Regions from separate parts of the Virgibacillus dakarensis genome, predicted to be linked through region 1. Evidence: riboswitches for the same ligand, from Rfam matches in the RefSeq annotation. Region 1 holds a riboswitch; each other region holds the start of a gene.
What was found. Region 1 has a riboswitch for S-adenosylmethionine ahead of CZ382_RS18030 (5-methyltetrahydropteroyltriglutamate--homocysteine S-methyltransferase). Riboswitches for the same ligand answer to the same signal wherever they lie in the genome.
Positions count from the first base shown of each region.

Region 1 (10,930 bases):
TCTGATTTAGAGAATTTTTTAGGGAAAATCAGTGTTGCTAAAGATAATCCCAGTGGCGCTGCCATAATACCAATCCAGCATGCTGCCATCGGGGCGTAGATTCCTTCAGAAAGTGTAGCATAACAGAATGCCAAAGCTATTTTATTTACTGGACCACCCATATCGAATGCCATCATGGCACCAATAATGAATCCTAAGATTAACAGATTATTGCCGTCTAAGGAATTCAGCCAATTTTCCAGACCTGTCATTGCTGGTGCTAATGGTATGGATATCAGCCACATGAAAATGGCGGATGCTCCAATACCGAGTACAGGTATGACCATGATAGGTTTGATAACGGCAATATTTGGATGCATCGGTATTTTTTTTAATAGGTTCGTGATCCAGCCTGCAAAGAAACCGACTAAAATACCACCAATATAGCCAGTACCCAGTTCAGCTGCAAATACACCACTTGCTAAACCAACGGCGATACCTGGTCTATCAGCAATGGAATAGGAAATATAACCGGCGATCATGGGGACCATCAACCCTAAAGTCCATACCCCATAGTTAACGAATTGTTCACCTACCGAAGTTTCTTCGCCAATGATTACTCCCAGTGAAAGTAATATACCACCTGCAACGACGATAGGAATCATGTAAGAAACGCCTGTCATCAGATGTTTTTTTGCTTCGTTCCACATCATTTTCACTCCAATATCTTATAGTTTAGCTACCGCGTCCTCAATTACCTTTGCCGCATTTTTGACTGCTGCTGCAACGGGAACTTCGTGTATAGTTTTATTATCAAACCTGTTTGCTTTTTCAATTTTTGTATCGACTGCTAAAATGACTAAATCGGCTTTTTCCAGATCTTTCGTTTTGATTTCATTTTCAATTCCCATTGATCCTTGGGTTTCTACTTTGATTTTATGTCCAAATTTCTTAGCCGCTTTTTCTAATCCTTTTTTGGCCATATACGTATGAGCCACTCCAGCTGGGCATGCTGTTACTGCTATAATGTTCATGATTCAATCTCTCCTTTATTCGTTGAAAATACTAGTGATTGTTTGATATATTTCATTTTCTGTATCAGCTGACAGTAAGGCACCTGTGAATTCATCTTCCATGAGGTTCTCAGATAACTTTGCCAATAATTGCAGATGAACGGTTCCTTCCTGCTTCGTCGGGACAGCCAATGCAATCAATAACTGTACAGGCCTATCATCCATTGCCTGCCAATCTACGGCTTCTTCTAGCTTTACTACACTGATGGTAGGTTTGATAACTTCATCAATTTTGGCATGCGGAATCGCAATCCTTCCACCGAATCCGGTTGTTGATGTGTTTTCTCTTTCCATCATTCCATTCAAATAGGCTTCTGCACTTTCCACACGGCCGGCATTAAAAGCGATATTAGCAACTTCTCTTAATGCATCTTCTTTAGTTTTCGCCTTAACATTTAGGTCAATCAGATGTTCATTTATTAATTCTGAATAATTCATAGATGATTCTCCTTACTAAATTGAGTCAATGAATTCCAGAAATTCATCAAAATTTCTTTTCTTGCACAAGCTCTGGACATTTTCGGATGACTGGATAATCTCATACAATGATGCGAAAATCTCTTGAAACTTTTCCTGCAATCTTTTTTCCAACAGGATGATCATGACCAATTCAACCTCTTCATTGTCAGACCATTTTAATGGCCTATCCAATATTGCTGTACATATGAAAGATTGGTTGGAGACCGTATTCAACGGATGTGGAATCGCAACCATGTTTCCAATAGAGGTTGAAGCGATCCGCTCACGTTCCATGATGGACTTTTCGATTCTTGAGTCTATATACCCCTGCTGTATCATTGCTCTCGTCAGAAATGCCAGTGTTTCCTCTTTTGTCTTCATTTTTAAACCTGGAAAAAATAATTCTTTACTGAAAAACTGACTAATGATTTTCTTATTATCATGGACTTTTTCCAAGGACCTTTGGATTGCTGATACATCGTTGTCATCTAAAATGGAGGGAACATGAACAACAGGTATATCGAGTTCTTTTTCAATTGTTACAGTCGTCAGAATAAGATCGGGATTTTGTTTTAAAAGTTCCTCCAGCTGATGCAGGGCATAAGCGCCGATAAGGTTATAGCTGTTATCCAAAGCATGAGATAACTTCGTCAGCAGCAGTTCCGATGTTGCCATACCTGAGGCACATACCAATGCGATCTTTTTCTTGGATGTTGGCTTTAACCGTTGCCTTTCAATCGCCGCGCCAAAATGCAAAGCTAAAAAACCGATTTCATTCTCATTCACACGAAAACCTGTTTCTTTCTCTACACAGTGGGCTGCAATGACTCCTGTTTCAAAAGCCAGGGGATATTTGATTTTTATTTCGTCAACCAACGGGTTCCTGATATTCATATTAAAAGTAAGTCTCGTTACCAATTGCTTCAGATGTAAACCGAGACTGTAAATCAGTTCCTCATCCTCGCTGATATTCACTCCTTTCAAGCCAATTCTGGTTTGTTCAATGATATCCACCGATAATTGGAAGATATCGTCGCCTAAAAACAACTTTATATCAGGCACCGGAGTTTTTCCTTTTTGACCTAGTCGATTACCAACTAAATGCAGGGTGGTATAGGCTGTTTCCTGCTCAGGAAACGCAATTTTGTACAAGGATTCAATCGATTTGTTAATCTTTTTTGCTATTCCGTACTCACTTTCATTTTTAAGATAATTCATGTTGCTGAGGGTGCTGACAGGTTGGCCGCTTTTAATCCTTCCAATGGCAATGATTATATGGATAGCGATTTTGTTTAATGTATCATCTGTGATTTCGATATCATTTTCGCTTAATTCTTGAAGAATGATTTCTTTTACTCTATTGATATCATCATCAGAGAAATGATAGCCAAAACTATTGACAAGTTTAATGATTAAACGATTGTCGATTTCCTCACTATAGATGAAGTAATCAGAAATGCAAAATCGTTTATTTACCTCATTTCCTTTAGCTCGCATTCCATTGTTGTCTTTAACAATTTTGATGTTGTATTTCTTTAAAACTTCTTTCACTTTTATAAGATCATTTTTAATTGTTGAATCGCTTACATATAATTCTTCCATAAATGATTCTATCTTTATGCTTTCATTGGAATATAAAAGCTTTTTCATAATAAATCGCACCCTATCCTCAGGTGTGACGGAATTGACATCGAACAGAAGATTTTCTGAATCAACCTCATGCAGCAATTCAAAGAGCTGTTCGTGGGACTCGGCAATAATTTTATAGCCTTTACTTTTTTTGGATATGATTTTTGTTTGGAAACCATTTATTTTGCCATTAATTATCTTGATATCTTCTCGTATTGTTCTTGATGTCACCCCCAGTTTTTCAGCAATTTTCCTGCTTGTGGTGAAACCATTTGTTGAAGAGAGTATTTTAATAATTTCTTCCATTCTGTCGGATAAATATAAAGACAATTTTTATACCCCCTTACGTTAATTTTAATTAATGGGTCGAAAGTTTCACAGGGAGAGTTTTTCCCCTAGGTAGAGGAAATGACTTGTCCGGAAATTTTTGCTGAGTACTTTTAAAAACGGAGATAGGAAGCGAAGGATTATATTTTTGATTCATATATATAAAATCATACTGGGTAAAGGAGGTAAATGGATTTGTTAAGGAGCTCCTCGTTCTGATTTCTTACCTTTGCCCAGTACACATATTGGCTGATGCCGCAATAATTAGAAGGCTAGAATTATTGCTGTTTCTGATTTAAAACAAGAAGGAACCCAGGGGAAAGCAGATGAATGTGATGTAAATAGGATTTATACTGACTATAAACAACTTTTTAAATGTAAGCGTCAAATAATCCCCACCTGTAAAATTATTAGATGGGGATTATTTGACGCTTACGTAACGAGCATAAACGTCGAATTTTCTCCTTGCGATATCATAGCTGAATGTACCACCATTCATACTATCACTTCCGGCCTCTGAGCAACTGCTTCCAGTTACTTTTAAAACCGAGGCAAGATAGATCTATTTGTTCTTCGTACTCATCGATTAAGGCTTCTAGTGCTGTTAGTAAACGATCAACCTCCTGTTTTGTCAGTAATCTTTTTGCAACATAAATTGCAGCAAAGACCTTTTTATTACTTATGAGCTTCTTTTCATTATTAAATAGCATTGGTCTAAAAGTAAGATCCTTATTATATAACCTACCAAAGTGGGCACATGCATTTCTAACATTTGATAAGGTTCGTAGCCAACTTTCAATATATGTATATGGTACGTTATAATAGGTTTTGGCGATTTCTTTTTTATCATTTACTTTCAAGTTCTTATATAACTTCGATAGCGTGCCAAAAGAAGTGACTTCTGTTGCTACCCAAATTGGAAATTTACCAGAGTATTTGTGGTAGTGATGTTCGATGAATAATTCACTTTTTCTTCTTGCAGCAAAAGCTCTTTCAAGTTCAGAAAGAAACTGGGCATGCCAAGTTTCATCTAAGAAATTTGCTTGATTTTCATAGCCAAGTGTACCGTATTTATGAGCTATCAGATAAGCAATATGTGTTCTGAATGCAATTTCAATATTCTCCAAAGTCTCCATTAATAATTGTCTTAATTTGCGATCTACCTCATATATCGTTAATAATTGCTTAAAGGTTGCCCCTTCAATAAACTCATTATCTGTTTTAAGGGTTAGCATATATGCGGATAGTCTATAATAATTAATTCGCTTTAAGGCCCTTTCTGCAAATTCAGCATCCTCAATATTCAGATTCCTCGACTTTAATAATTCAATTTGTTCGGAAAATGTAGTGGGCATTTTTATAGGGCTATCTTTTTCCATCTAATTTCCCCCTAAAAGTCAAAAGACCCACCGTGGTCCGCTTAAGTCAGAGGCGTGGTGGGTTCTGTTAGCTTTAATATAGCTTATATACGGGTTAATGTCAATGGGCGCTAACCAATTTATTCTTTACATTGACTGGTTTTTCATGGTTTTACTGCTTGAATGAATAAGGCCTAACAACGTTTAATTGGAAAAACGTCATCCGCAACTTACTCAACTAAATTCCCAGTTAGTCGAGTAGAAAAAGGCCAATTGAACTTAATTCGCCGCGAGCTATAAACTTTATACCATACCTTTACATATGATGAGGTGAGATATGTTCTAGAAACGTTCTACAGTTAGACTAAATACAACAATTCCATAAACTAGTCATTTCTTCCCACTCTCACTGTACAGCATCATCTAGCTCAACCTTTTTCTCTTCAAATTCAACAGACCCCACTACTCAGCAAAAGTAGTGGGGTCTGACACCATAGCTCAAAATTATACATCCCAAATTTCACGTGCAAGTTCCACAACATGACGTACCTTCGCCCACTGCTCCTCTTCCGTAATAAGATTTCCCTCTTCAGTCGAAGCAAATCCACATTGGGGACTGAGGCAAAGCTGATCAAGATCGACATATTCCGTCGCTTGGGCCACCCGCTCTTTTATCTTTTCCGGATCTTCCAATTCCGCTGCTTTAGAAGTAATCAACCCTAAAACAACCTTTTGATGTTGAATATATCGGAGCGGTGTGAAATCACCGGAACGTTCATCGTCAAATTCCAAAAAGAAAGCGTCTACCGGAACACGTGAAAATAATTGCTTGGAAATTGCTTCATAATCCCCTTCATATAACCACGAAGATTTGAAATTGCCTCGGCAAACATGGAGTGTGATAACCATATCTTCTGGTTTGTTGGCGAGCGCCTCAATCGTTATGTCGGCAAACATTTTCATTAACTCATGAATATTCCACCCGTTTGCTTCGATTTTCTCACGGAATTTCTGACCTAGAAAAGCTCCCCAGCTTGTATCATCGAATTGTAAATAACGACAGCCTGCATTATAAAAGGCTTGAATTGCATCTTGATACACCTTCGCAATATCTTTTGCCACAGCTGCAAGTGTCGGGTATGATGGATTATCCAGATACGGTTGGCTACTCACAACACCGGAATGGAAAATCATGTTGGGACCGGGAATCGTTATTTTGGCTAAGTGTTCTCCTGCAATGCTCTTTAAATAACGGAAGTCTTCCAAAAATGGGTGATCTTTAGGGAATCTTAATGCAGATTCTACGGTATAGGATGTTAAAGTTTTCATTTCTCCTTGAAAGAAACCAGGTACCTCCACTTCAAATGTACGAATTCCTTCAATGCCTCCAATGAAATCGGCATGCCAATATTTTCTCCGGAATTCCCCATCCGTAACTGCCTGGAGACCTGCTTCCTTCTGTTTCTCTACTAGCTTAGCAATTTCTACATCTTCTATTGAACGTAAATCTTCCCTAGAAATCTTTCCCTGTTGATAGTTATCCCTTGCTTCCTTAAGTACCTGAGGACGTAGAAAACTTCCAACAACATCTGCTCGGAACGGTGCTTTTGTCGCTATTTTCGTCATTTCTTCCAACTCCTTTTAAAATATAAATAACCCCTTCCTAAATAAGAAGAGGTTGAGAATTCATAGGCAGCTCTTCTTATCTTCAAGCTTTACGCTTCTGGAATTAGCACAGTACAAATGTCCGTTGCTGAGGCTTCAATGGGCCAGTCCCTCCACCTCTCTGGATAAGAAATGAATATGTAGTTGTTGTCTAATTTTAGCTTTATAATAGGATTTAGTCAAGGGAAAGAATTTAATTTTTCAAACAGCACTTCCGCTATATATGCTGGGGTCACATGATACATGATTTCCAATGGTAAGACAAGCATGATTTATCTAAATGCCCACCACATTTTCTCACAACCTACTCTCCATCCAACAACTCCAATGCATCTAACAATAAACATACAAACATTTCCCGATCAACACCTTCTAATACTAGCGTGTTTTTACCTTTATCAGTCACTAACCTTTTATCAGCAAAAGTTAAACCTCTTGCTTTCCCATCTGTCACAACATCGACATAATAAGAAGTACCAGAAAACATTTCTGGGTTTACTATATAAGCAACTGCACATAAATCATGAATAGGACTGTGTATAAAGCCAAATTGTCTTCCGGATTTGTTGTAAAAATGTAGCAGTTCGTAAGCTAAATGACTAACCCTACCTTTATCTTTTAGTGAATCAATTTCCTTTACTGTTATTTCCGCCTTCTCCGTAACATCCAAACCAGACATAACCACGGGAATGCCAGAATGGAAAACAATTTGTGCCCCCTCAGGATCTACATACGTATTAAATTCAGAAAGAGGTGTTACATTGCCATGGTTAAGTCCTCCGCCCATAATGCTAATGTATTCTATTTTTTCCTGCAACTCTGGAAATACTTTGATTAATAACGCTATATTTGTCAATGGACCTAACCCAACTAGAATCACCTTTTGATCGCACTTCATAATTTTTTCATACATAAATGTAATAGCATTCTTTGAAGAGATTGGATAATCTTCTCCATTAAAGTAAGGGCCATCCATTCCACTATCACCATGAGCTTCTGGTGCAATTCGTAACTCTTTTGTCAAAGGACCTGATTGTCCTGTTGCTAACGGAATATCCGAATTCACAAACTCCAATATATTCTTTGCATTTGCAGTGACCTTTTCTAATGTTTGGTTACCGCCTATAGTAGTAATTCCTAAAATATTTATTTTCTCAGCATTAGCAATAGCTGTTAATATAGCTAATGCATCATCGTGTCCTGGATCACAATCAATTAGAATGTTTTTCATTTTTCTCCCTTTCCAATAAGTCCTCAATCGTTAATACATCTTTATACCCTAGAATAGCAGCAAGCTGGCAAATGTAAGGTTGTTTTAAATCACTGAATTCCAGCAGTTTTTCATCCCAAAATATTTCCTTGGGTGATGCATCTCTTCGTTTTTGTTTAGCAGCAAAAACAATCACCCGTTTAAATTCGCGCACAACAAATTCCATATCATGTGTAATTGTAATCACTGTTTTATGATTTTCCGATAAATAGTTAATAATATTGCCTAAACGTTTAAGTGATTCCCTGTCTTGTCCAGCAGTAGGTTCATCGAGAATAATCACATTCGGATCCATTGCCAATACCGCAGCAATGGTTATAAACTTCCTCTTTGAATAAGGTAAATTATAAGGATGTTCCTGCAATGACTCGGTTAATCCGCAAATGTCAGCAGCATCTTTTATCCTTTCTTCAACTTCACTAGCCCCCAATTTCTGATTTTTCGGGCCATATGCAATCTCTTTATAAATCGTGTCCTGAAAAATCTGGTCGTCAGGATTTTGAAACACGTAACCAACCATTCGGGAAATCGCCGCAGTTGTTCTTCCCTTAGTAGAGACACCATCCACTAACACGTCACCTTTTGTTGGTGTTAACAACCTATTCATTAGTTTTACTGTTGTCGTCTTCCCCGCACCATTCTGCCCGATAATGGCAACAGATTCCCCTAATTCGAAATCAAGATTAACATCTTGGACAGCTTCATAGCCGTTCGGATAGGCGTACGAAACATTTTTCAAAGATAAAAAAGCCACTTATACCTCACCATCCTTTTGCAAGCCTTCATAGACTTCCTTGACTGTTAATGGTATCAGATTTGTTGTTTTCATATTCGTATCCTTCGCTTTTTTTATATAATATAATGCGACTTGCGGCAGCTGTCCGCCGTACTGCAATACCATCGGATTAGACAAAATTTCCTTTACGGGACCTGTCATAACAAGCTCCCCTTTATTCATTAATAATGTTTCATCACAATACTCCGCTAATAAATCCACCTTATGCTCCACAAGCAAAATGGTCTTGCCTTGGTCTTTTAACAGATGAAGGATTTTAAAAATATCTTCACTGCTTTTGGGATCAAGTTGTGAGGTTGGCTCATCTAAAATAATAATTTCTGGATCCAATGCAATCATTGACGCTATGGCCACCCTTTGTTTTTGACCGCCTGATAATTCAAACGGATTTTTATCAGCCAAATCATCTAGCTGAAACATTTCTACAAGTTCATCAACCTTTTTTATCATCCGATTGCGCGGGATGCCTATATTCTCCATACCATAGGCAAGCTCCTCATAAACATTATCTTTTACCCCAGATAATTGGGTGAAAGGATTTTGAAATGAATAACCGATAATGGTTGCAAGGTCACCGATGTTATAGTCATTAATATGTTTCTCTTTGATCGTTACCTCGCCTGTTAATTGACCTTTGTACAGCCCCGGAATAAAGCCCCTGATGATATTGCAGATTGTTGTTTTTCCTGACTCATTCGCACCCATTAAGCCATAAACGCGTCCTTTTTCAAACGTAAAGGAAACATCGCGAATCGCTTCCTTTTCATCTAAAGGATATTTATAACTAATATTTTTTAAAGATATAATACTCATGACAGTATCCTCCAAACTATATAACCGATTAAAATTAGCACGCAAAATGTCACAATCATATAATCAGCGGGTTGTTTTTCTAGTTCGTAAATAGATGTCTTTTTTGCTTGGGAAGAAAAAGCACGCGATTCCAATGCCAGCACCCTTTCCTCAATTTGCTGAATAGATGATAGAACCAAAGGGCCGATCATTGGAACAAACGCCTTCAACCGAACGATTATCTTTCCCTCTGTTTCGGCTCCCCGTGACTTTTGGGCATCCGTAATCGTTTTAGACAAATTTAACATTTGCGGAATAAGCTGAATGGTAGAAGCTATCACAAAGGTCACTTTCCGGGAGACCCCTGATTTCTCCAAAGCATAGATGATATCCTTTACACTTGTTACCTGGAAAAACCAAATAATACATGAACTAATCGCAACAATTTTGGATGTCATACTTAAACTTGTCATCAAGCCCATCTGCGAAAAGTGAATAAAGCCCCAAATTTTCTCAGAATCATCATTAACAATAATAAAAACCTGGAGAATAAAAATAAATAACACAAGAATAAAAATCGATTTTATAAACGTGGTTAAAAAATTAACAGCTGTTCCGGAAAAAACACTGATGATTAAAATAAGCGGAAGAACCATATATTGCATTGTATATCCGGGTGTAAACATACTTAATAAAATAATTAGTATGATAAACGCAAACTTAGATGAGGGATACAGCTTACCTATGCGGCTATCCATTGACATGCACCCCTTTCTTAATATAAGGCTCACCGTAATTTAACTTAATTAAAAATCTGTCTGGAACCCTTCTAATAATCAGCCAGCTAATACCAAAGTTTATAATGGTATTAATAGAACCTGTAATTAAATTTGTAGACACAATGGAATTCCATAATTCTTTACCCGTAGCTAGAAATGTTGCTGTAAGTAAATCTGTTCCTGCACCAGTTACTCCACCAAATAGAAAAACAGTAACGATGGCCGCAGGAAAGGCTGCCACAATTGTTAAAAGTACACAAGAAATAATAATGCCAAAAATATTTGTATAAAATCTCCACTTTGATAAATATCCTGATACAATACCGACACTCATCGAGACAACACTAAACCCTATTGCAATGGGATTAATCATCCCGTTTACAACGTTTCCCAGTAAACCTGTCAGTAATCCAACCCATGGCCCTGCAATCATCGATACCATAATGGTACCTATTTGATCAATAAAAACCGGAAGCTTTAAAATAGTCGATAGTTGATAACCCACTACATTCAATGAAACACCCACTGGAATCAACAACAGTGCCAGCAATGAAAAATCGTACCTTATCCCTCTTTTCATCTTTCCGCTCCTTTTAAAGATTACAAAATCTGTAATGTGTAAATAGTATTCCACATAAAAATATAACTTCCTCAAATACCAGCAATAAACAACCTTTTAAGCGTTGTCATTTATTTATAAAACTGGATATTTGGGATTAAATTTAGTATATCGTCTTCAGTAAAAGGCAAGAAAGGACAGATGTCCCTTCAGACACTATTTCAATCCTAAAAGCGAACACAAA
Region 1 covers NZ_LT732554.1:1,725,025-1,735,954, reverse strand. Annotated here, with positions in the region: gene CZ382_RS18055 (PTS fructose transporter subunit IIC) at 1-692, opposite strand, end outside; gene CZ382_RS18050 (PTS fructose transporter subunit IIB) at 708-1,013, opposite strand; gene CZ382_RS18045 (PTS sugar transporter subunit IIA) at 1,029-1,490, opposite strand; gene CZ382_RS18040 (BglG family transcription antiterminator) at 1,506-3,470, opposite strand; gene CZ382_RS18035 (Abi family protein) at 3,971-4,846, opposite strand; gene CZ382_RS18030 (5-methyltetrahydropteroyltriglutamate--homocysteine S-methyltransferase) at 5,330-6,451, opposite strand; SAM riboswitch class I at 6,525-6,622, opposite strand; gene CZ382_RS18025 (nucleoside hydrolase) at 6,795-7,721, opposite strand; gene CZ382_RS18020 (energy-coupling factor ABC transporter ATP-binding protein) at 7,702-8,514, opposite strand; gene CZ382_RS18015 (energy-coupling factor ABC transporter ATP-binding protein) at 8,515-9,369, opposite strand; gene CZ382_RS18010 (energy-coupling factor transporter transmembrane component T) at 9,366-10,106, opposite strand; gene CZ382_RS18005 (ECF transporter S component) at 10,099-10,707, opposite strand.

Region 2 (10,930 bases), on a different contig from region 1:
TGTACTTAAAAGCTCGGCAGCCATTAAAGCACGCCAGCTAAAGGCCCACGCCAGACGTACACCGGTTACGGCATGTGGAACAGCGGCCGGAATGACCACTTTGAAAAATAAATCCAATCCTTTTGACCCCATTGTTTTAGCAGCTTTCAAATAAATTGGCGAAACATTTTTTACTCCAGTCCGTATGTTCATCGTCATGACAAACGTTCCACCAATAACAACGACAAATATGATCGATGTTTCTCCAAACCCAAACCAGATAATGGCTAATGGAACCCAGACAATACTTGGAACACTTTGGAGTGCCAGAATCATTGTTCCAAGCGTCTCATCGGCTGTTTTCACTTTTGCCAGTAAGACCCCAAGCCCTGTTCCGATCAAAATAGCAAGAAAAAGACCGATGAACAAATGCCGGAAACTTGCCGTAATATCGTAGACAAGTGTCATATCCTTGAAGCCTAAATACAGTTCGTTTACAACCGAAAAAGGGCTGGGTATCATTGACTCTGGCCAGACACCTAATAATACAATTCCTTGCCAGACTAAAAGAAGAAAGACGAAAAACATGATTCTTTTAATGACTACCGGCATAACTGAGCTCCTCCTGCATTACTTTGTCTATTTCTGATTTTAAAACAGCCATTACCTTTTCCTCTAATTTTGCCATATCTGCTTGTAATCGCGGCCTGCCGAGGTTTACATTAAAATCCGAAATAATTGTTCCTGGTCTGGCGCCCATGATGATAATTCGATCAGATAATTTAATCGCCTCCCGAATACTATGTGTCACAAAAATGACGGTTTTTTTCGTGTCCAGCCAAATCTTTTCTATTTCGTCCTGCAAAATGCTTCTTGTTTGTTCATCCAATGCGCCAAACGGTTCATCCATTAATAACAATTCCGGATTCATCGCAAGTACTCTTGCAATCGATACACGCTGTTGCATGCCCCCGGAAAGTTCATGCGGATAATGTTCCGGAAACTTACTGAGCTGCACCATTTGCAAATATTTATCGGCAACGCTTAACTGCTCTTTTTTGGCCATTTTTTTCCGTAGCGGGAACATAACATTTTCCCTTACATTCATCCAAGGGAACAAGGCAGATTCCTGAAAAACTACCCCTCTATCGGGACCCGGTTTACGTATTTCCTCTTCTCCCAAATAAACAGATCCCGACGAAGGCTTCTGTAAACCGGCAACCATTGATAACAGTGTTGATTTTCCACATCCGGATGGTCCTAATAAAGAAACGAACTCCCCTGCTTTTATTGTTAGATTAATATTGTCCAAAACTAACAATGGGGGGTTTAGCTTATTTTCAAATTGCTTTGATAATGCATCTATCTTCAAATCCATTGAATGCAGCCCCTTATAGATAATAATTCCTATCCAATTAATATGAATTAAAATGTATTTTAGCACGATATTCATCTTTTTCCAATAGGTAAATGCCTAATAGCCTAAATATTTTTAGATAAGAAAAGCGCAAGCGCCCGTTTAGTGGCGTATGTGCTGGACTGAACCGAAGGAGATAAAGGAAACACGGTGAGCTGAGGCCTACAGGACGTAGGTCAGTTCGGTGTTGCGACAGGACGTCGCGGTTTTAACCGAACTTCCCCTTTTACCGATGTTGACTTATCGTACGGAGGCGGGTGTTGTCCACTAGCCGCTGGGCGCTGGAGCTGGACATGGCCACTCTTGATCATGAATTAATATCGCTAAAAATTATACTTTACTTATAAAAAGGAGACAAAAGGTTATGAATATCGGGATGAAATTTGTTATCATATAGTAAACCACTAGGAATTATTATGTAAAAATATATGTACACAGGGAGCTGTTTTATATGAAAGTTGCGCAAAACATGACAGAACTGATTGGCGAAACACCTGTTGTCAAATTAACCAAACTCGTCCCTGAAGGAGCTGCAGATGTTTTCATCAAATTAGAATCGTTTAACCCGAGCAAAAGTGTGAAGGACCGTGCAGCCTATAGCATGATCAAAGTTGCCGAAGACATGGGGTTAATTAAGCCTGGGGATACAATTATTGAACCAACCAGCGGCAATACCGGGATTGGTCTGGCGATGAATGCTGCAGCAAAAGGATACAAAGCCATCATGGTCATGCCGGATAATAGCACTTTGGAAAGAAGAAATATCTTAAAAGCCTATGGAGCTAAGGTTGTCCTGACCCCTGCAGATGAAAAAATGCCTGGCGCAATTAAAAAAGCACAGGAACTACAAAAAGAAATTCCTGACAGCTTTATCCCACAGCAATTCGAAAACGAGGCAAACCCGGATATTCACCGGACAACAACAGCACTAGAGATATATCAACAAATGGATAGGAAATTGGATGCTTTTGTTTGTACAGCCGGAACAGGTGGAACGATTACTGGTACAGGCGAGGTTTTGAAAGAAAAAATTCCAGGGTTAGCCATCACCGTTGCCGAACCAAAAGGATCACCTGTACTTTCAGGAGGAGAACCAGGCAAACATAAATTAGTTGGAACAAGTCCGGGATTTATCCCCGAAATACTTAATACCAGCATTTATGATGAAATTATGCAAATAGAAGACGACGATGCAGTTAACATCTACAAAAAACTTCCACGGGTGGAGGGACTCTTTATCGGGTTATCCGGGGCAGCAGCCGTTTATGCGGCAATTGAGGTTGCCAAACGTTTAGGAACCGGGAAGCAAGTACTCTGTATGGCACCGGACAGCGGGGAACGTTATTTGAGTATGGATTTGATTTAAAGTCTATGACAACTAACCAATGAATTATCGGTGCTGTTATAAATTTTCGATATTTCTCTTGACATTCGTTCGTTTCCCCGATATAGTATGGATTAAGTTTTTAATTAAATATGAATTTTCTTATCCAGAGAGGTGGAGGGACTGGCCCGTTGAAGCCTCAGCAACAGACATTTGTACTGTGCTAATTCCAGAAGCGTTAGGCTTGAAGATAAGAAGAGCTGTTGATGTAATAACGAACCCTCTTCTTACTGACAGAAGAGGGTTTTTGTTATTGGTAAAAACCAACTAAACAGGGAGGAATAAAAATGAAGCGAAATTTGGAAGAACGTCTACGTGATGGAACCGTCATTGCAGGGGAAGGCTATTTATTTGAATTGGAACGAAGGGGGTATTTACAAGCTGGTTCCTTTGTTCCCGAAGTAGCATTGGATAATCCTGAAGCGCTTAAACAAGCATACAGGGATTACATGAATGCGGGTTCCGATGTTGTATTGGCTTTTACATATAACGCGCATCGGGAAAAGATGCGCATTATCGGTAAAGAAGAATTGCTCGAACCATTAAATAGAAACGCAATCCGTTTAGCGAAAGAGGTTGCCAAGGAGCATCCGGTTGAAGAAGCATTGGTTGCCGGCAACATTTCCAACACTAATCTGTTTGATCCGGAAGATCCGGCATCAAAGGAACGGGTTCGGGGCATTTTTGCAGAAATGGTGCAATGGTGCAAGGAAGAAGGAGTTGACTATGTTAACGGGGAAACATTTTATTACTATGAAGAAGCGTTAATCGCCTTGGAGGAAATTACGAAACAAGGATTACCGGCTGTCATTACGTTTGGACTGATGGGCGAGAATATTTTAAGAGATGGCTACACGGTAGAAGAAGCATGCAAATTCCTTTCCGCAAAAGGGGCGCTCGTTGTCGGGATGAATTGTTTCCGTGGGCCTGATACGATGCAGCCATATCTTGCTAAAATACGGGAGCATGTCAATGGCTATATTGCCGGTTTACCGATCCCTTATCGAACATCAGAAGAGCACCCAACGTTTTTCAACTTGCCTGATGGCGGATGCAGTTGTCATTTACCGTTAGAAACGACTTTTCCGACCGCGCTAGATCCGCTTTATCATAATCGCTATGAGTTGGCGACATGGGCAAAAGAGGCAAAGGGTATTGGCCTTAATTACATTGGCCTATGCTGTGGGGCATCCCCAGCAATGCTGCGTGCCGTAGCAGAAGCTGTTGGTGTTGAAACCGTTAATTCCAAATACTCGCCGGACATGGAGAAGCATTTCTTGTTTGGAAAAGACAAAACATTGAAACAGCATAATTTGGACTATCGCTTAAAGGCCTAATAGGATGTTCAAATTTTACGAAGCAAACATGGGGTGATCTTTTTGACAAACGAATTACTGAAAGCTGTTCAACTTATTAAAGAAAAAGAGTGGGTTGACCTGACACATGCTTTTGACCCGGAATCGCCACACTTTTCCGCATTTGAAGCGGCTAAATTTGAAACATTATTCGATCACGATGACGGATTTTTTGCCCAACGGTTCACATTTCCCGGGCAATATGGCACACATCTTGATGCGCCAATTCACTTTGTCCGCAACACTAGATATTTAGATGAGCTGGATTTAAAGGAATTCTTTCTACCGCTCATTGTGATCGATAAATCCAGAGAGGCAGCGGAGAATCATGACTATACGTTAACGGTTGAGGATGTAGTAGCGTTTGAAGCGGAATACGGAGAAATCGAACCGGGTTCATTTGTCGCATTGCGGACGGACTGGAGCAAGCGCTGGCCTGATCAGGAAGCGTTCGACAATAAAGATGCTGATGGCAATAATCATGCTCCCGGATGGTCATTGGAAGCTTTGCAATTTTTATACGAAGAAAGAAAGATCAAAGCGGTTGGTCATGAAACTTTTGACACTGATGCTGCTATTGATTTTCAAAAAAATGGATCCCTCTTAGCGGAATATTATGTACTTGACCAGGACACCTATCAGGTAGAGCTATTAACCAATTTAGATAAAGTGCCTGCAACAGGTTCCATCATTATTAATATCGTGCCAAAGGCAAAAAAGGCATCGGGATTTCCGGTACGTTCGTTTGCGATTTTACCTTAGGAAGATCTGATTATTCGTGTGAGGATATGATAACAATTTAAGACATTTTCCATTCAAAACCGGCTTTCTTAATAAGAAGGCCGGTTTTTTATGGAGAGTAGTATTCATTTGAAATACAAGTTTGTATTCCGCATTCGGGTTGATATTCTCACTCCCTGGTCTGTACTTCTTGCTTTCGAGTTGATATTCTTAGCTCCTGGGTCGATAGAAATCTAAACCAAAAATCCTCATTTTTCTTCTGTTGTTTTATACAACTAAGTTTTCAGGTCTGCCATCTATTCTTTAAGCACGAACTTGCCCATTGCCATAGATGAAAAATTTGCTTGATGTTAATGCATGTAACCCCATAGGTCCTCTGGCGTGCAGCTTCTGTGTACTGATGCCGATTTCTGCTCCGTAACCGAACTCGGATCCGTCTGTGAATCTGGTAGACGCATTGTGATAGACAGCTGCCGCATCAACGTTTTGTAAGAATCGACTAGCGTGTTGGGCATTTTCTGTGATAATTGCCTCGGAATGTTTTGTGCCATATTTGTTTACATGCTGGATCGCCTCTTCACATGTCTTAACCTGTTTAACACTAACAGATAAGCCTAGGTATTCCTTGTACCAGTCTTCTTCCGTAGCTGCCTTGGCATGAGGAAATACGGAACAGATCCAATCGTCCCCGTAAATTTCCACATTCTTTTCATGAAGTTTCTGCAAAAGCTCGGTTCCATACCGCTTAAACCACTTCTCATGCAGCAAAAGCGATTCCACTGCATTACAAACAGATGGTCGCTGTAATTTCGCATTTAATACAATTTCCTCCGCCATTTGCTGCTTGGCTGTTTCATCGATAAAAATGTGGCAATTGCCTGCACCAGTTTCAATGACCGGAACACTAGATTCACGAACGACTGTCTCGATTAAATTTTTTCCGCCTCTAGGAATCAAGACATCCAAATAATCATGTAAATGGAACAACTCTTTTGCCATCTCTCTGCTTGTATCCTCGATTAATTGAACGGCAGCAATGGGCAACGCACTTTTTTCCAGTGCCAAATGGATGGACTGAACGAGTGCCCGATTGGAAAACTTGGCGGAAGAACTTCCTCTTAGAATTACTGCATTTCCCGTTTTCAGGGTAAGTGTTGCGGCATCCATTGTCACGTTAGGACGTGCTTCGTAAATCATCCCGATAACACCAATCGGAACCCTTCTTTTTTGCAGTTGTAAGTCATTTTCTTTTTCAATCGTTTCCAGTATTTCACCGATCGGATCTTTCTCCTGAACCAACTGGTAAATCGCCTGTGCCATGTTATGAATTCGATCTTCGTTCAGCATAATCCTATCAAGCACTGCCTCAGGAAGTCCATTTTGTTTTCCTTCGTTAATATCCTTTTCATTTTCATTAAGAATCGTATGTTTGTCTGCCAGCATTTGCTCCGCAATTAGACGCAGTGCTGTATTTTTTTCCTCTGTGGTCACTCCTGTTAATACAAAGCTTGCTTCTTTAGCAGCTTTGCCTTTTCGTTTTACCTCCGTCACGATGTTTCCCCTCCTATTTTTTGTGCTTTTACCCAGCCATTTCGATGAATAACCTCGACAAATGGTACATCAGATCCTGCTCCATCAATTACCTTTTTTAACACTTCAGAGGAACAGCTTACCTCCCCCTTCCCCAACAAACCTCTTGAACCATATACCTTAACCACATCTCCTTTTTGAAATGTTCCGGTTACTTTAAAAATACCCGCGGGCAATAGACTTTTTCCATGAAATAAGACCGCCTCTTCTGCCCCATGATCCACGTATATTTTTCCTAACGCCTCTGAATGCAGCGCGATCCATTGCTTCTTGGTATTAATGGTTCTTGTGTTATAATCGGAAATATACGTACCATCCCCTTTACCATGTAATATATCAAGTAGCTTATTACCCCCCTTTCCACGGCCGATGAATACCGGGACACCAAGGGAAATTGCTGTTTTAGCTGCCTGTAGCTTAGACTTCATGCCACCTGTTCCAACTTTTGAACCAGTATTATCAAAACCGGCAATCATGTCATCTGGAATATTTTCCAAAAAGTCAACCCTTTTCGCAAATGGATTTGTTCGAGGGTTTACATTATAAAGACCATTAATATCCGTTAAGATCATTAACTGGTCCGCATGAATAAACCCGCTGACAAGAGCAGAAAGCATATCATTATCGCCAAAAGTCAACTCTTCAACCGCTACCGTGTCATTTTCATTAATGATCGGTAATATTCCTCGCTCCAGCAGCTCTTCAATAGTTGCAAATGCATTTCGATAGCGGTCCCGGCTGGAGAAGTCACTTCTGGTTAAGAGAATCTGGGCCGGAATAAGATGAAATGCGCTTAATTTATCGATGTAAGCCTGAATTAATAAACTTTGCCCAACCGCTGCCGCCGCTTGTTTTCCTTTAATTGTGACCGGTCTTGAGGAATAGCCTAATTTGATAAAACCTGCCGCTACTGCTCCAGATGATACTAAAATCACTTCATGTCCTGCTTGACGAAGTGCAGCAAGTGCATTGACATGGTCAGTAAATTTCTCTTGATCAATTTCTCCTTTATCATTTGTTAATGAACTGCTGCCGATTTTTACAACGATTCGTTTTTTCATTTTCCATTGCTCCTGCTTACCATTTTTTCAGATATAAAAGAGCCCTCTCATCCTTTATTAAAGGACGAAAGAGCTCACGCTTCCGCGGTACCACCAATATTGAATGTATGCACATTCCACTTTCTCCTGTAACGCCGGAGCCGGCGCCCATGTTTAAGATGGGACTCTGAAGGCAGGTTCTGTGACTTGGCTGTTGCGGCATCTTCCAGCTTCTAAATCCCGCTCTCTGATACATCAAGGTTCACATACTAATCCTTCGTTAACGTTCGTTTATTATATTAATCATATTATGCAAATGAAACCAGGGAATGTCAATAAGGTATTGAAATCCTCATTGAACAATTTCCAAGAATTATAAATATCTTAATAAAAAAATTCCCTTCAACCATAGACATTTGCCTGAAATTGTTTTACCATATTCCTTTGTGTTTACTATTCACAGCAAAGGGGTGGCATCATGACACGTTTACAAGCATCTAGAAAAACTGTTTTAGCTGTTTTTATGATTTCGACATTTGCAATTGGGATGACCGAATATGTCGTAACCGGCTTGCTTACACAATTTGCCGCTGATCTGAATGTTGCTGTTTCCACAACAGGATTACTTTTAAGTGTTTACGCAATCAGTGTTGCGATCTTTGGTCCCATCTTAAGCATGATTACAATTAAAATCTCAGCTAAACCTTTACTCGTTGGCTTCATGAGCCTATTTATTATTAGTAATATCATTGCAGCAACTGCTCCAAATTTTGAAGTATTGTTATTGTCCAGGCTATTTTCAGCGATCATGCATGCGCCGTTCTTTGGTCTTAGCATGTCTATTGCTGTTAATATATCGAAACCAGAAAAACGTCCTAGCGCAATCGCTGCTGTCCAAGGCGGGCTCACCATTGCCGTGATGCTCGGAGTTCCTTTTGGTTCCTATATTGGAGGCATGTTTTTATGGCGGTACGTATTCTGGTTTATTGCATCACTTGGCATAATTGCCTTAATCGGTCTTATCTTGGTTACACCTAATCTGAAACCCGAAGTAATACCAAAATTACGGGAAGAGCTGCGGATTTTCAAAAATAAGAATGTATTGTTCGTGATTGCGATTATTATTTTTGGATTTTCTGGCGTCTTCACGGCTTACACATTCATCGAGCCGATGCTTCATGAATTTTCCGGCTTTGGGGTTAAAGGTATTACGATTGGATTCTTGTGCTTCGGAACCGGCGCTGTTATAGGCAATTTTATCTCTGGTAAAATCAGTCCTGCTCTATTAACAGAAAGACTTATTTTGGTACTCATCATTTTAGCTTCTGTGTTAGCACTGTTTACCTTTTTAATTCAGATTCCGGCACTCGCCTTTGTTATGTGTTTTTTGTTTGGTGCAGGGACGTTCGGCACAACACCGATTCTCAATTCAAAAATTATTCTTGCCGGAACAGAAGCTCCGACATTATCCGGAACGATTGCTGCATCTGTTTTTAATTTAGCCAATTCAGTTGGAGCAACACTTGGATCCTTCTTCCTAAATACAGGGGTGAGCTTTATGATGATCACCCTAATCGCTGCCGGGATGATCACATTTGGTGCCATCCTTACCATCATCACGCATAAGGTTGAGGATAAAACCCTATTCTTACCAGTAAATGGCTGATGATGTATTTGAAACATTACAGAAACGTTACGCTGCAAGTTTTTGTTCCTATTCAATTTCCCGCGATAACCTTATTCTCCATCCTTCCTATCCCTTCAATTTCCAAGGTAACAACATCCCCATCTTGGAGGAACTGTGGTGGATCCATCGCGAAGCCTACGCCATTTGGTGTTCCGGTTAAAATGATATCCCCTGGTTTTAATGTGATTAAATTAGAAATGAATTCAATTAGGTAAGGGACATCGAAAATTAAATGCTTTGTATTGGAATCCTGGCGTTTTTCTCCATTCACAAACGAGCGGATCGCTAAATTACCTGGATTACTGACTTCATCTATTGTAACGACCCATGGCCCAATAGGTGTGCTGTGATCCAATGTTTTTCCCTGCAGCCACTGTGGAGTTCTTTTTTGTAAGTCACGAGCGGATATATCATTGCCAATTGTGAACCCAGCGATGTAATTAAGCGCCTCTTCCCTTTTCACCTGTGATGCTTCCTTCCCGATAATCACCGCTAATTCTGCTTCATAATCCAGCTTGCTTGTCGAAGATGACTTTTCAATCGCATCCTCCGGTCCAATCAAGGCATTACTGAATTTTGCAAAAAGCACGGGATTGTCAGGAATTTCACTTTTCATTTCCGTCGCATGCTCCGCATAGTTCTTGCCAACGCAAATGATTTTGGATGGGGTTGAGATTGGTGTATGTAACCGTACTTCTTCTCGATCATACATTAAAACCTCTTCCATATGTCCTGCCAAATAGTCATAGGCAGCTATTGCCCGTTCGATTGCCCGATTCCCCATTGAAAAAAAGATATTAGGATCTGCCGGAAGAAGGTATTCAATGGAATGGATGGAATCCTTATCCTGTTTGGAAGAAAGTAAAGCGTGATAACTATCCTGTAAATCAGCTATTTTCCCATTGATCACACAACCAATCCGATATGTACCAGCCTTGTCTATGAATTTATAACTTACGAGTTTCATATCAGCCACCTCTTTCATTTGTTATGACTATTTTAGCATTTTATATCCTACTCTGAAAATAACATAAATTTTTCCGCTAATGGACATTTTCGTTACCTATCTTTTATACTTAAACCACATAATTGATGCTGGAGGAAGATCGTATGGGTGAATGGAAAGTACAGGTAGCCAGAATATTGGGCGAACCTACTACATCTATATTGGAGAATTATTATGGAAGTGAATCAGCTGATTTATTAGAGGTCAATGATGAGCGATTGTTGACATTTTATGATTACTTACGTGATGAGCTGAAGTTTCCATTTATGGCACGATATAAACAAGCGAAAAATGCTTATGAGTTAGTTTGTACGCGGTTGGATCAAGAAACAAATGTAAATGAGGCAGATGGAATTAAGCTAGCATGCAAACATGGCGAAACAAAATGGATTATCCCACTGTCTGAAATGGTTGTGGATGAGAAGGATGTGAATTTCTCAACGATTATGCTATATCAGAAGTGGTTTCTGGGTTCCAAAGGAATATAAAAAAAGTCCAGAAGCCGCCTAGGCAGCTTCTGTTCAAAGGGACTTACTGTTACTCCTTCGTACCCCTTACCGTCCAACCGGATGCACCATTTTTTCAATTTGTTCCCACTTTGGGTTCCAAGAATGGTGTGGTGATAATTTTTCCCAAGGGTGTCATACGGTTCATCCCCATGAATCCAGATTCGTTTGGTGCAACACTAACGATAAAGGGCTTAAGAAGGAATCAATACACGATCAATCTCT
Region 2 covers NZ_LT732553.1:363,044-373,973, reverse strand. Annotated here, with positions in the region: gene CZ382_RS01930 (ABC transporter permease) at 1-591, opposite strand, end outside; gene CZ382_RS01925 (ABC transporter ATP-binding protein) at 575-1,357, opposite strand; gene cysK (cysteine synthase A) at 1,848-2,762, shown strand; SAM riboswitch class I at 2,880-2,977, shown strand; gene CZ382_RS01915 (homocysteine S-methyltransferase family protein) at 3,068-4,117, shown strand; gene CZ382_RS01910 (cyclase family protein) at 4,160-4,897, shown strand; gene CZ382_RS01905 (glutamate-5-semialdehyde dehydrogenase) at 5,180-6,427, opposite strand; gene proB (glutamate 5-kinase) at 6,424-7,527, opposite strand; gene CZ382_RS01895 (MFS transporter) at 7,985-9,172, shown strand; gene CZ382_RS01890 (fumarylacetoacetate hydrolase family protein) at 9,225-10,160, opposite strand; gene CZ382_RS01885 (calcium-binding protein) at 10,304-10,687, shown strand; gene proC (pyrroline-5-carboxylate reductase) at 10,900-10,930, opposite strand, start outside.
Region 2: linked by a shared signal. The riboswitch ahead of CZ382_RS01915 (homocysteine S-methyltransferase family protein) and the one ahead of CZ382_RS18030 (5-methyltetrahydropteroyltriglutamate--homocysteine S-methyltransferase) in region 1 are both predicted to bind S-adenosylmethionine.

Region 3 (10,930 bases), 710 kb from region 1:
CGGGAAAAGGTACCGGTTGTCGGTGATCCTGGTTATGCGGCAATGCTGCTAGGAGCAAAGTCACTCCAACTAAGTGGTTATGCATCAGATCATGATGTAAAAATCGCGGAAAAACTCGCATATGTACTATCAGGTGGACGAATAAAAGAAGGTACATTAATTGACGAACAAGTCATGCTCGATTTAGAACGGGAAGCATTCCTAAGTTTAATCGGGGAGCCGAAAACCCAACAACGGATGCAGCACATGCTACTAAAAGGGAAGCCTTTACGTAATTAAAAAGAAGAGGGGGAAGAAATGTGAAGGAAGCAGTAATTGTTGCAGGTGCAAGAACCCCTGTAGGAAAAGCTAAGAAAGGGTCACTCGCCAATTCTCGACCAGATGATTTGGCAGCATTAACGATAAAAGAAACACTAAAACGTGCTGGGAATTACGACGGCAATATCGATGATGTCATTATTGGAACAGCGATGCCTGAAGCAGAACAGGGAATGAATGTGGCACGTAATATTGCCGGCCTTGCAGGATTGAGGAATACGGTTCCAGGAGTCACCATTAATCGCTACTGTTCATCAGGCTTGCAAAGTATTGCTTTTGCAGCGGAGCGTATTATGATCGGTGCTAGTGATACGATGATTGCCGGTGGAACGGAATCAATGAGTTTGATTCCAATGGGCGGTCACGTAATCAAGCCGAATAGCAAGCTTGTTCAGGATGCACCAGGCTACTACATGGGGATGGGGCATACCGCCGAAGAAGTAGCCAATCGTTTCAGTATTTCCCGCGAAGATCAGGATGCCTTTGCGGTTCAGAGTCACGAGCGTGCGGCTAAAGCTATCCAAGAAGGGAAATTCAAGGATGAAATCGTTCCGGTTGAAGTAACCGAGCGGGTAGTTGGCAAAAACAATCAGATTGAAGAGAAAAGCTTCATATTTGAAATGGATGAAGGTGTACGCAAAGGAACATCGATGGAAGTATTGGCAAAACTGCGCCCAGCATTTAATGTGAGAGGATCTGTCACAGCTGGTAATTCATCGCAAATGAGTGATGGTGCAGCATCCGTATTGTTAATGGAGCGGGATAAAGCTGAGGCGGAAGGACTTACACCACTTGTGAAATTCCGTTCCTTTGCTGTAGCAGGTGTGGAGCCGGAAATTATGGGCGTTGGTCCAGTTAAAGCGGTACCAAAGGCATTGAAAATTGCCGGACTTGAACTAGCGGACATTGGCTTGTTCGAATTGAACGAAGCATTTGCTTCCCAATCGGTTCGTGTTATCCAAGCATTAGAACTCGATCCGAATATTGTCAATGTAAACGGCGGCGCCATTGCACTTGGCCACCCACTTGGGATGACCGGTACGAAATTAACGTTAAGTCTGATTCATGAAATGAAGCGTCGCAACGTACAATATGGTGTTGTTACCATGTGTATTGGTGGCGGAATGGGTGCTGCTGGTGTATTTGAACTTGTTTAGTTAAACCTTATGGTCAAGGTGATGTTTTTAAGTGAATTGCTGAAGTTCACAGAGGAAATGCTGAGTTTACGGAGAAAGTACTGAACATCATCTAAAACGTGCTGAAGTTCAGGAGAAAATACTGAAGTTCATCTAAAAATGCTGAACATCACAGAAATGCTAAAACTCACAGAAGGGTGTTTGCCCTATTATTTCATAATGGAAAGGGACGTTAATCATGAGTGAAACGAAAGAAAAATTATTTAAAGGCGGAGCATTTTTAATAGAGGATTTAACCGGTGATGATGTGATTACCCCGGAGGATTTCACTGACGAACATAAAATGATTGCTAAAACAACGGAAGAGTTCGTCGCCGGTGAGGTGTTGCCAGTAGTAGACAAATTAGAAAACCACGAATTTGAATACTCGGTGGATCTGCTTAAAAAGGCCGGAGAACTTGGATTGTTAGGTGCTGATGTTCCGGAAGAATATGGCGGATTGGCATTAGATAAAATTAGTTCTTCCTTAATTACGGAAAAATTCTCCCGTGCTGGCGGATTTTCCGTAACACATGGGGCACATGTTGGCATCGGTTCATTGCCAATCGTATTTTTCGGCAACGATGAGCAAAAACAAAAGTATTTACCTAAGCTTGCGACTGGTGAACTTTTAGCGGCCTACGCATTAACAGAACCTTCATCAGGGTCTGATGCTCTAGGTGCAAAAACAACCGCCAAATTAAATGATGCTGGTACCCATTATATTTTAAATGGCGAAAAACAATGGATCACAAACTCGGCATTCGCAGATGTTTTCATTGTCTATGCCAAAATCGACGGCGAACATTTCTCTGCATTCATTGTAGAGCGTAAATTCCCTGGTGTATCAGTTGGTAATGAAGAAGACAAAATGGGAATTAAAAGCTCGTCAACCCGTACATTGATATTGGAAGATGCAGAAGTACCTGTTGAGAATCTGTTAGGGGAAAAAGGCAAAGGCCACAAAATTGCTTTTAATATTTTAAACGTCGGCCGTTATAAATTGGCAATCGGTGGTGTAGGCGGTTCAAAACGTGGAATCGAAGTGGCAACCAAGTATGTAAACGAACGTAAGCAATTTGGCAGATCCATTTCAAGCTTTAGCCTTACGCAGGAAAAATTGGCTACAATGGCAGCACGGACGTATGCAAATGAAAGTGCCGTTTACCGCACAGTCGGATTGTTCGAACAGCGGATGGGAGCTTTAACAGATAAGCAATTAAAAGATGGACGTGAAATAGCCAAAGCGATTGCCGAATACCAAATCGAGTGCTCGATGAATAAATACGCTGCTACGGAATGTCTCGATTATGTCACTGATGAAGCCGTACAGCTTCATGGCGGGTATGGTTTTATGGAAGAATATGAGGTTGCCCGTATGTACCGTGATTCACGGATCAACCGGATATTTGAAGGAACAAACGAAATCAATCGTTTAATCGTGCCTGGAACATTGCTGAAAAAAGCAATGAAAGGGGAATTGCCATTACTGCAAAAAGCACAAGGCCTGCAGGAAGAGCTCATGATGATGATGCCGGAAGAAGTCGGTGATGAAACGTTAGCACAAGAAAAACATCTCTTGAAAAATGCTAAGAAAATCGTTTTGCTTGGTGCCGGACTCGCAGCACAAAAGTATATGCAGAAGCTGGAGAATGAACAAGAAATCCTCGTAAACCTTGCCGATATGGTTAATGAAGTGTATAACATGGAATCTGCTATTCTTCGGACCGAAAAAGCTATTAACAAATCGGGTGAAGAAAAGAATAAACAAAAACTGCTTTATACACAAGTTTATGTTCAGGAAGCATTTAACCGAATTGAAGCGGATGCAAAAGAAACGCTGATCGCTGTTGAAGAAGGCGATACATTGCGTATGATGCTTTCGTCATTACGCAAACTTACACGCCACACACCAACAAATGTTATTGCGAAAAAACGCGAGATTGCGGCGGGTATTATTGAAGAAGAAAAATATTTTGTATAAAAAATCAAAGGCCCTAGTTACGTTGGTAACTAGGGCTTTTGTTAATTCTTAATATCGGGAATATTATTCATAATTTCTTCCATAGTGAAGGAAATACATGAGACGTTTGGAGAAGATACATTATCATTATGTTGAAAAACATTAAATATAGTATATTGTTCGTCTTGAAGCGTATATTGTTCTAACATTCCGCTTGCAGGTTCCACGATCCAGTATTCCGGGATTTTATACCGTGCGTAAGTTTTAAGTTTATCAATTTTATCACGCTTTAATGTCGAAGGTGACAGAATTTCGACAACAAGGTCTGGTGCACCTTCAATCCCGCGGTTACGTAAAATATCGATACGGCTTCTGTGTAATAGAACAAGATCTGGCTGACGAACCTCCTTGGAAGAGAGAATGACATCAACAGGTGCATATAAAATAAAATAATCCGATTCGCAGCTGTGTGTGATTATCTTTTGCATTTGATGACTAATCAATTGGTGGGTAACGGCTGGCGCAGGACTCATCAATTCTAATTGTCCATTTACCAGTTCATATCGGTTCCCGTCGTCGATTGAAGCGTAATCATCATATGTCAGATTGCTTTCTTTGATCATGTCATTATCTTTACTTGTTTTGCCACCGTATTTTTCTCCCATCCCGAACACCTTTCCCTTTATGGCGCTATTTTTTATAGTATATCATGGTTTTTTATTTGTTACTATGAAAATAGAATCGTCAACGTGTATTGCTTTCGATTTCAAACAGTACTTCTTTTCATCATTATACCATCGGTGAATAAAATTGGATTCTTAATCTGCAATTTCTTCGACCATTCCCATACAAATCTGCTATAATAGATGAAATTAATTACATGGGCAGGGGAGGGATGTAAAGTATATGGCGTTAACATTCTACTGGTATCCAAATTGCGGTACATGCAAAAAGGCGAAAAAATGGTTGGACGATCAAAACATCACCTATACGAGCATACATATTGTGGACAACCCGCCGACAAAAAACGAGTTGCTGGATTTGATCGAGAAAAGCGGTTTACCTGCTAAGAAATTTTTCAACACAAGTGGCAAGAAGTATCGGGAAGGGAATATTAAGGAAATAATTAAAGATGCCAGTACTGAAGAAATGGCGGAAATCCTGGCGTCAGATGGTATGCTGATCAAGCGGCCGATTGTTACAAATGGACAAAAGGTAACGGTTGGATTTAAAGAAGAAACCTTTGAAGAAGAATGGCTGTAAATGTAAGGTGAAATACTAGAAATAAACCGGGTTACCTAGTATAGTAAAATTGCTATGAATTAATGGAGGGATTTTAATGAGCTTACCAAAGGACTTATTATATTCAGAAGAACATGAATGGGTAAAACAAGAAGATGGCAAAGTACGAATCGGAATTACTGATTTTGCACAAGATGAGTTAGGCGATATTGTATTTGTTGAGCTGCCGGAAGAAGGAGACGAAATCGAAGCGGATGAGCCTTTTGGAAGTGTTGAATCTGTTAAGACTGTATCTGAACTGTATGCCCCAATCAGTGGTAAAGTCGTTGAAGTAAATGAAGAATTAGAGGACAGCCCTGAACTAGTAAACGAATCGCCATATGAGAAAGCATGGATGGTTGTGGTTGAGCCTTCTGATGAATCGGAAATAGACGAATTGTTATCTGCTGAAAAATACGAAGAGGTTATTCAGGAAGATTAATCAGATAAAATTAGAACGCATTCGAGGCTGACTTTGCACTCCAATTAAAAGGTGTAGAGTCAGCCTTATTCGCATCATATTATAGTTGTAAGCAGCTTTTTGCTTGATTTGGTAAGGAGTGCTGTGGGATCATGACACATGAATCAGACAAAGTCATTATTGTTGAGGGGTTAACCGATAAAAAGCAAATCAAAAAAGTAATCACGGAGGATGTTGAAATAATTTGTACGAATGGCACGCTCGGTGTGGAACGGTTTGATGAGCTTTTGTATACGTATGATTTGGATAATAAGGATGTCTTCATTTTAGTTGATGAGGATGAATCAGGGATAAAGCTGCGTAAACAATTAGCACGGGAGCTCCCCCATGCAGAGCATATTTACGTAAACAGTGAATATCGGGAAGTAGCAACGACGCCTGAACAAATCCTTGCAACCGTATTAGTAAGCAAACGAATCGCGGTCAATCCGATATTTTTGGTGTAGGGTGATAGTTTTGCAACAGATTACAGACGAAACATTGACTGGAGATCATTATTTACTATATATTTACACCCCGTTTTGCGGTACATGTGCATTGGCAAGATCGATGCTGGACAAAATTGAAGCGGTGCATCATGAGGACATTTTTTATGAAATGAATGCTGCACTGCATCCCGATTTTATGCAAGATAACAAAATCGAAAGTGTGCCATGTCTGCTGATAAAACAAGATGGGGAAATCAAAGAAAGCGTTTATGCGTTCCGTTCGATCGGGAACATTTACAGTTATTTGCTGAAATATAAACCGGAGTTGTTCGCTAATAATTCATAATTAGCGGACTATTACTTTTTGCATTGACACGTGTTTCGGTAAGTGCTAGTATTTTACTTATCATTTTTAAATTAAATACGACTTATCTCTTATCTTGAGCGGTGGAGGGACTGGCCCTATGAACCCGCGGCAACCTTCAGGTGTATTTGAAAGGTGCCAATTCCTGCAAAGTAATCCTTTGACAGATGAGGGGACGTGAGACTTTTTATAGATACGTCTTTCTGTTCTCTTGCAGAAAGGCGTTTTTGGTTTCAATGGGCATAATAAGAGATATGTAAGAGGTTTTGATAATGAAATCAGCAATTCGCCGATTTCTTCCAATCCGACCTCTGGCTTCCGACCTCTGAAAATGCAAGGCGGATGCCGAGTTATTGCTAAGGAGGATTATTCGTGATTTCAATTGAAGGATTAAGCAAAATTTTTACATCCAATAAAAAGCAAATCACTGCCGTTGATGACTTAACACTTGCAATTAAGGAAGGCGGGATTTTCGGTGTGATTGGCTACAGTGGTGCCGGTAAGAGTACGTTTGTCAGATTGCTTAACCGGTTAGAGGAGCCGTCTAGCGGACGGGTTATTATAGATGATCAAGACATTACGGCCATGAATTCTAATCAGCTCCGGCTGGCGAGACAGGAAATTGGGATGATTTTTCAGCATTTTAATTTGCTATGGTCGCGGACAGTAAAGGATAATATTGCGTTTCCTTTGGAAATTGCTGGAGTGCCAAAAGCGGAACGGGAGAGGCGGGTTCGGGAGCTGATCGATTTGGTTGGACTTTCTGAACGGGAAAATGCCTATCCGTCACAGCTGAGCGGCGGGCAAAAGCAGCGAGTCGGGATTGCCAGAGCACTTGCCAACAATCCAAAAGTGCTGCTTTGCGATGAGGCTACCTCAGCACTTGACCCGGAAACGACCAACGCGATTTTAGATTTGCTGGTGGATATTAATAAAAAGCTGGGCCTGACGATTATTTTAATTACCCATGAAATGCACGTTATTCGTAAAATTTGCCGGCAGGTTGCCGTAATGGAAAATGGAAAGATCGTTGAACAAGGTGACGTGCTGGATGTGTTTTTACGGCCAAAGCAGCAAGTGACGAAAAAATTTGTTGAGCAGGTAATGGGTACACAGGATGAGAATGAAGGAATACAGGACTTGATTAATGCCTATGATCATGGAAAGATTGTTCGCCTTCATTTTATCGGGGAAACGGCAAACCAGGCACTGATTAGTCAAGTGGCGAAGAAATATAAGGTTGATATTAACGTTTTACAGGGAAAAATTACCCAAACGCAAGCTGGCGCCTATGGAACGCTGTTTGTACAAATAGAAGGAGAAACAGAAGAAATGGACAAGGCAATCGGCTTTATCACCAAAACCTCGGTTGAAGTGGAGGTGATCCGTGATGTTAACTGATTTATTTCCCAATTTGGATGTTGAGGACCTTTGGGGAGCAATCTATGAAACGTTTTATATGACGATACTTTCACTCGTTGGAACGTTAATCTTGGGGATCCTGCTCGGTTTGCTATTATACCTGACTGCGAAGGGTGGGATTTGGCAAAATAAATTAATTAACCTTGTTGTCGCAGCAATCGTAAACATATTTCGAGCGATTCCGTTTATCATCTTGATTTTACTGTTATTTCCATTTACCGACTTTTTAATTGGTACGATTCGTGGCCCCAATGCTGCCTTACCAGCATTGATTATCGGATCAGCCCCATTTTATGGAAGGCTTGTGGAAATTGCTTTGAAGGAAGTGGATAAAGGTGTGGTGGAAGCGGCGAAAGCAATGGGTGCCAAAACACGAACGATTATTTTTCGGGTGTTACTTCCTGAATCCATGCCCGCATTGGTTTCAGGGCTGACCGTAACGGCGATTGCACTGATTGGTTATACAGCAATGGCTGGTGTCATTGGCGCTGGTGGTTTAGGGAATTATGCTTATTACTTTGGATTTCAGCGGCGTAATTTTGATATTGTCTTTATTTGTACCGTCGTTATTGTTTTAATCGTATTTATTTTTCAGTTTATTGGCGACTTTATTTCCAATAAATTAGATAAAAGATAAAAAGGGGAGTTCATCATGAAAAAGATTTTAGCATTTGTATCTATATCGTTGGTACTCGTAATAGCAGCATGTGGCGGGTCTGATGAAAGCAAAGGTGACGATGAAAATACAACCATTAAAGTTGGGGCAACCAGTGTGCCGCATGCAGAAATTTTGGAAGAAGCAAAACCACTTCTGAAAGAAAAAGGAATCACACTTGAAATTGAGGAATACCAGGATTATGTATTACCAAACGACGCCTTGGCAGATGGTGATCTTGATGCCAACTATTTTCAAACCACCCCATATTTGGAGCAAACAGTAAAGGATACGGGATATGATTTGGACTATATAGATGGCATCCACATTGAACCAATGGGGATTTACTCCAAAGATATTACCAGTCTGGATAATGTGAAAGATGGTACTGAAGTCATTTTAAGTAATTCCGTATCAGATCATCCCCGTGTATTAGCCTTGTTTGAAAAAGCTGGTCTGATCAAATTGGACGATAGTGTGAAAACGAACAAAGCGACATTTGATGATATTGTTGAAAATCCGAAGAACTTAACCTTTTCACCGGATTATGAGGCAGCAATTTTACCGGAACTGTATAATTCAGAGGAAAATACTCTCGTTGCCATCAACACAAACTATGCCATTCAGGCCGGTTTAGATCCAATGGACGACACGCTTATTTTGGAAGATGAAAAATCGCCATATGTGAATGTTGTTGCTGTTCAAGCGAAAGACAAAGATAATGAAGCGTTGAATACATTGGTAGACGTGCTGCATTCAAAAGAAATCCAGGACTTTATGTTGGATAAATATGACGGGGCAGTTGTTCCGGTCGGTGGAGAAAAGTAATTTATTGGGAATTTTGAGTATTTGGCAGTATCCAGGTGAAAAAAGATAAATATGATGAAGAAAAATGGCTATGTTCGGTTCAGCGGCTAATTTCCAATTCAATGCGTTAACTGACGTTTAAATCGGCTTTGCCACGGGAATCGTCCTTGTGATAATCTTAGGATTGTAAATAAAACGAAAGGATGATTCACTATCCACAGTGGAATAAGGATGAATTACACTCCCGAAATGGAGAAAGCAATGCAGCAGTCACACGGAATGGGCTATGCGGAATACGGGAGGAAACTTGACAAACGAATCGTTGTGGAAAAGAGAAGGCAACAAGAATACGAGCAATGCAAGCATATTGTCGCGGAAATCGATAGTCATTTTCATAAATAAGAACCAAAGGTGGAAGCGCCCGGTTAGCGACGTATGGACTGCGCCCTGCCATGCAGGGTGGTTCGGTGTTGCCGCGCAAAGCGGCGGTTTTAACCGAACATTCCTACCGTAGGAGATAAAGGAAACATGCCCCTGCAACAGGGGTAGACGTGAGTTGGACGCAAAGTCCGTTCTTAGTCGGCATTCCTTCTTACCCGAACCGATGTTGACTTATCGTACGGAGGCGGGTGTTGTCCACTAGTCGCTGGGCGCTGGAGCCGGACGTGGCCTACACTGTTGCGAACGGAATTGGGCCTTAGTTTATACATTTTCTTTTCTAATAGAAATTTAACGAATGAATGCTGGCAACTTTATATACAAGTTGCCAGCATTTTTTGGAATATGAGATTGGTGAATGGCCTTAGATTGCAAGTTGTGTAATTTCCTCGTTCATGGCCAAACTGCCTAACAGACAATGACGTTTCACTTTGTGTTAAACTATAACTATCCCAAGAAAAAACGTGATATTTATCAACCTAAAAGAGTTGAATATACATTCGAAATGATATAAGATTGTAATGAGAATAAATTGAGAATGGAAATTGCTCCATTTGAATACACACATAATAGTAATTGGAGGTATCGATATGGCAGGATCAACACTAGAAATCAAAAATCTTCATGTATCTATTGAAGGAAAAGAGATATTAAAAGGTGTAAACCTTACGATAAAGGGTGGAGAATTCCATGCGGTCATGGGGCCGAACGGAACAGGGAAATCCACCCTGGCATCAGCAATTATGGGTCATCCGAAATATGAAGTAACAGAAGGAAGTGTACTTTTGGACGGCCAGGATGTGTTGGAAATGGAAGTTGACGAACGTGCTCGTGCTGGTCTGTTCCTTGGCATGCAGTATCCAAGTGAAATCAGTGGTGTGACAACTTCTGACTTCTTGCGCTCCTCGATTAATGCTCGTCGTGAGGAAGGCGATGAAATTCCATTAATGAAATTTATTAAGGAAATGGATAATACACTGGATTACCTGGAAATTGATAAAAACATGGCACAACGCTATTTAAACGAAGGCTTTTCCGGTGGTGAGAAGAAGCGTAATGAAATTTTACAATTAATGATGATCAAACCAGAAATTGCCATCTTGGACGAAATCGATTCCGGGCTGGATATTGACGCACTGAAAGTTGTTTCCAAAGGGATCAATAAGTTACGTGATGAAAACTTTGGCTGCTTAATTATTACGCACTATCAACGCTTGCTGAATTATATTACTCCGGACGTTGTCCATGTCATGATGCAAGGACGTGTTGTTAAATCTGGCGGACCTGAGCTGGCACAACGGTTAGAAGCTGAAGGGTACGACTGGATTAAGGAAGAATTGGGTATTGAAGACGAAACTGTTGAGCAAAATGCGTAAAGGTTAGGAGGGGTAATATGACTGTTGAAACAAAGCTGCCATACGATCAAGGTTATACAATCAAGTTTTCACAAGACAGGAATGAACCAGAATGGATGCGGAATTTACGCCTTCAAGCTTTGGAACAAGCTGATGCTCTTCCAATGCCAGAACCGGATAAAACGAGAATAGGCAAGTGGAATTTCAGTAAGTTTAAACATACAGCAGAAGGCGCTACAATTT
Region 3 covers NZ_LT732554.1:2,433,634-2,444,563, forward strand. Annotated here, with positions in the region: gene CZ382_RS21160 (3-hydroxyacyl-CoA dehydrogenase/enoyl-CoA hydratase family protein) at 1-279, shown strand, start outside; gene CZ382_RS21165 (acetyl-CoA C-acetyltransferase) at 300-1,475, shown strand; gene CZ382_RS21170 (acyl-CoA dehydrogenase family protein) at 1,693-3,477, shown strand; gene CZ382_RS21175 (Uma2 family endonuclease) at 3,519-4,121, opposite strand; gene CZ382_RS21180 (arsenate reductase family protein) at 4,363-4,719, shown strand; gene gcvH (glycine cleavage system protein GcvH) at 4,796-5,179, shown strand; gene CZ382_RS21190 (toprim domain-containing protein) at 5,311-5,664, shown strand; gene CZ382_RS21195 (thioredoxin family protein) at 5,675-5,992, shown strand; SAM riboswitch class I at 6,079-6,184, shown strand; gene CZ382_RS21200 (methionine ABC transporter ATP-binding protein) at 6,383-7,411, shown strand; gene CZ382_RS21205 (methionine ABC transporter permease) at 7,401-8,069, shown strand; gene CZ382_RS21210 (MetQ/NlpA family ABC transporter substrate-binding protein) at 8,085-8,915, shown strand; gene CZ382_RS24040 (hypothetical protein) at 9,156-9,296, shown strand; gene sufC (Fe-S cluster assembly ATPase SufC) at 9,923-10,708, shown strand; gene sufD (Fe-S cluster assembly protein SufD) at 10,726-10,930, shown strand, end outside.
Region 3: linked by a shared signal. The riboswitch ahead of CZ382_RS21200 (methionine ABC transporter ATP-binding protein) and the one ahead of CZ382_RS18030 (5-methyltetrahydropteroyltriglutamate--homocysteine S-methyltransferase) in region 1 are both predicted to bind S-adenosylmethionine.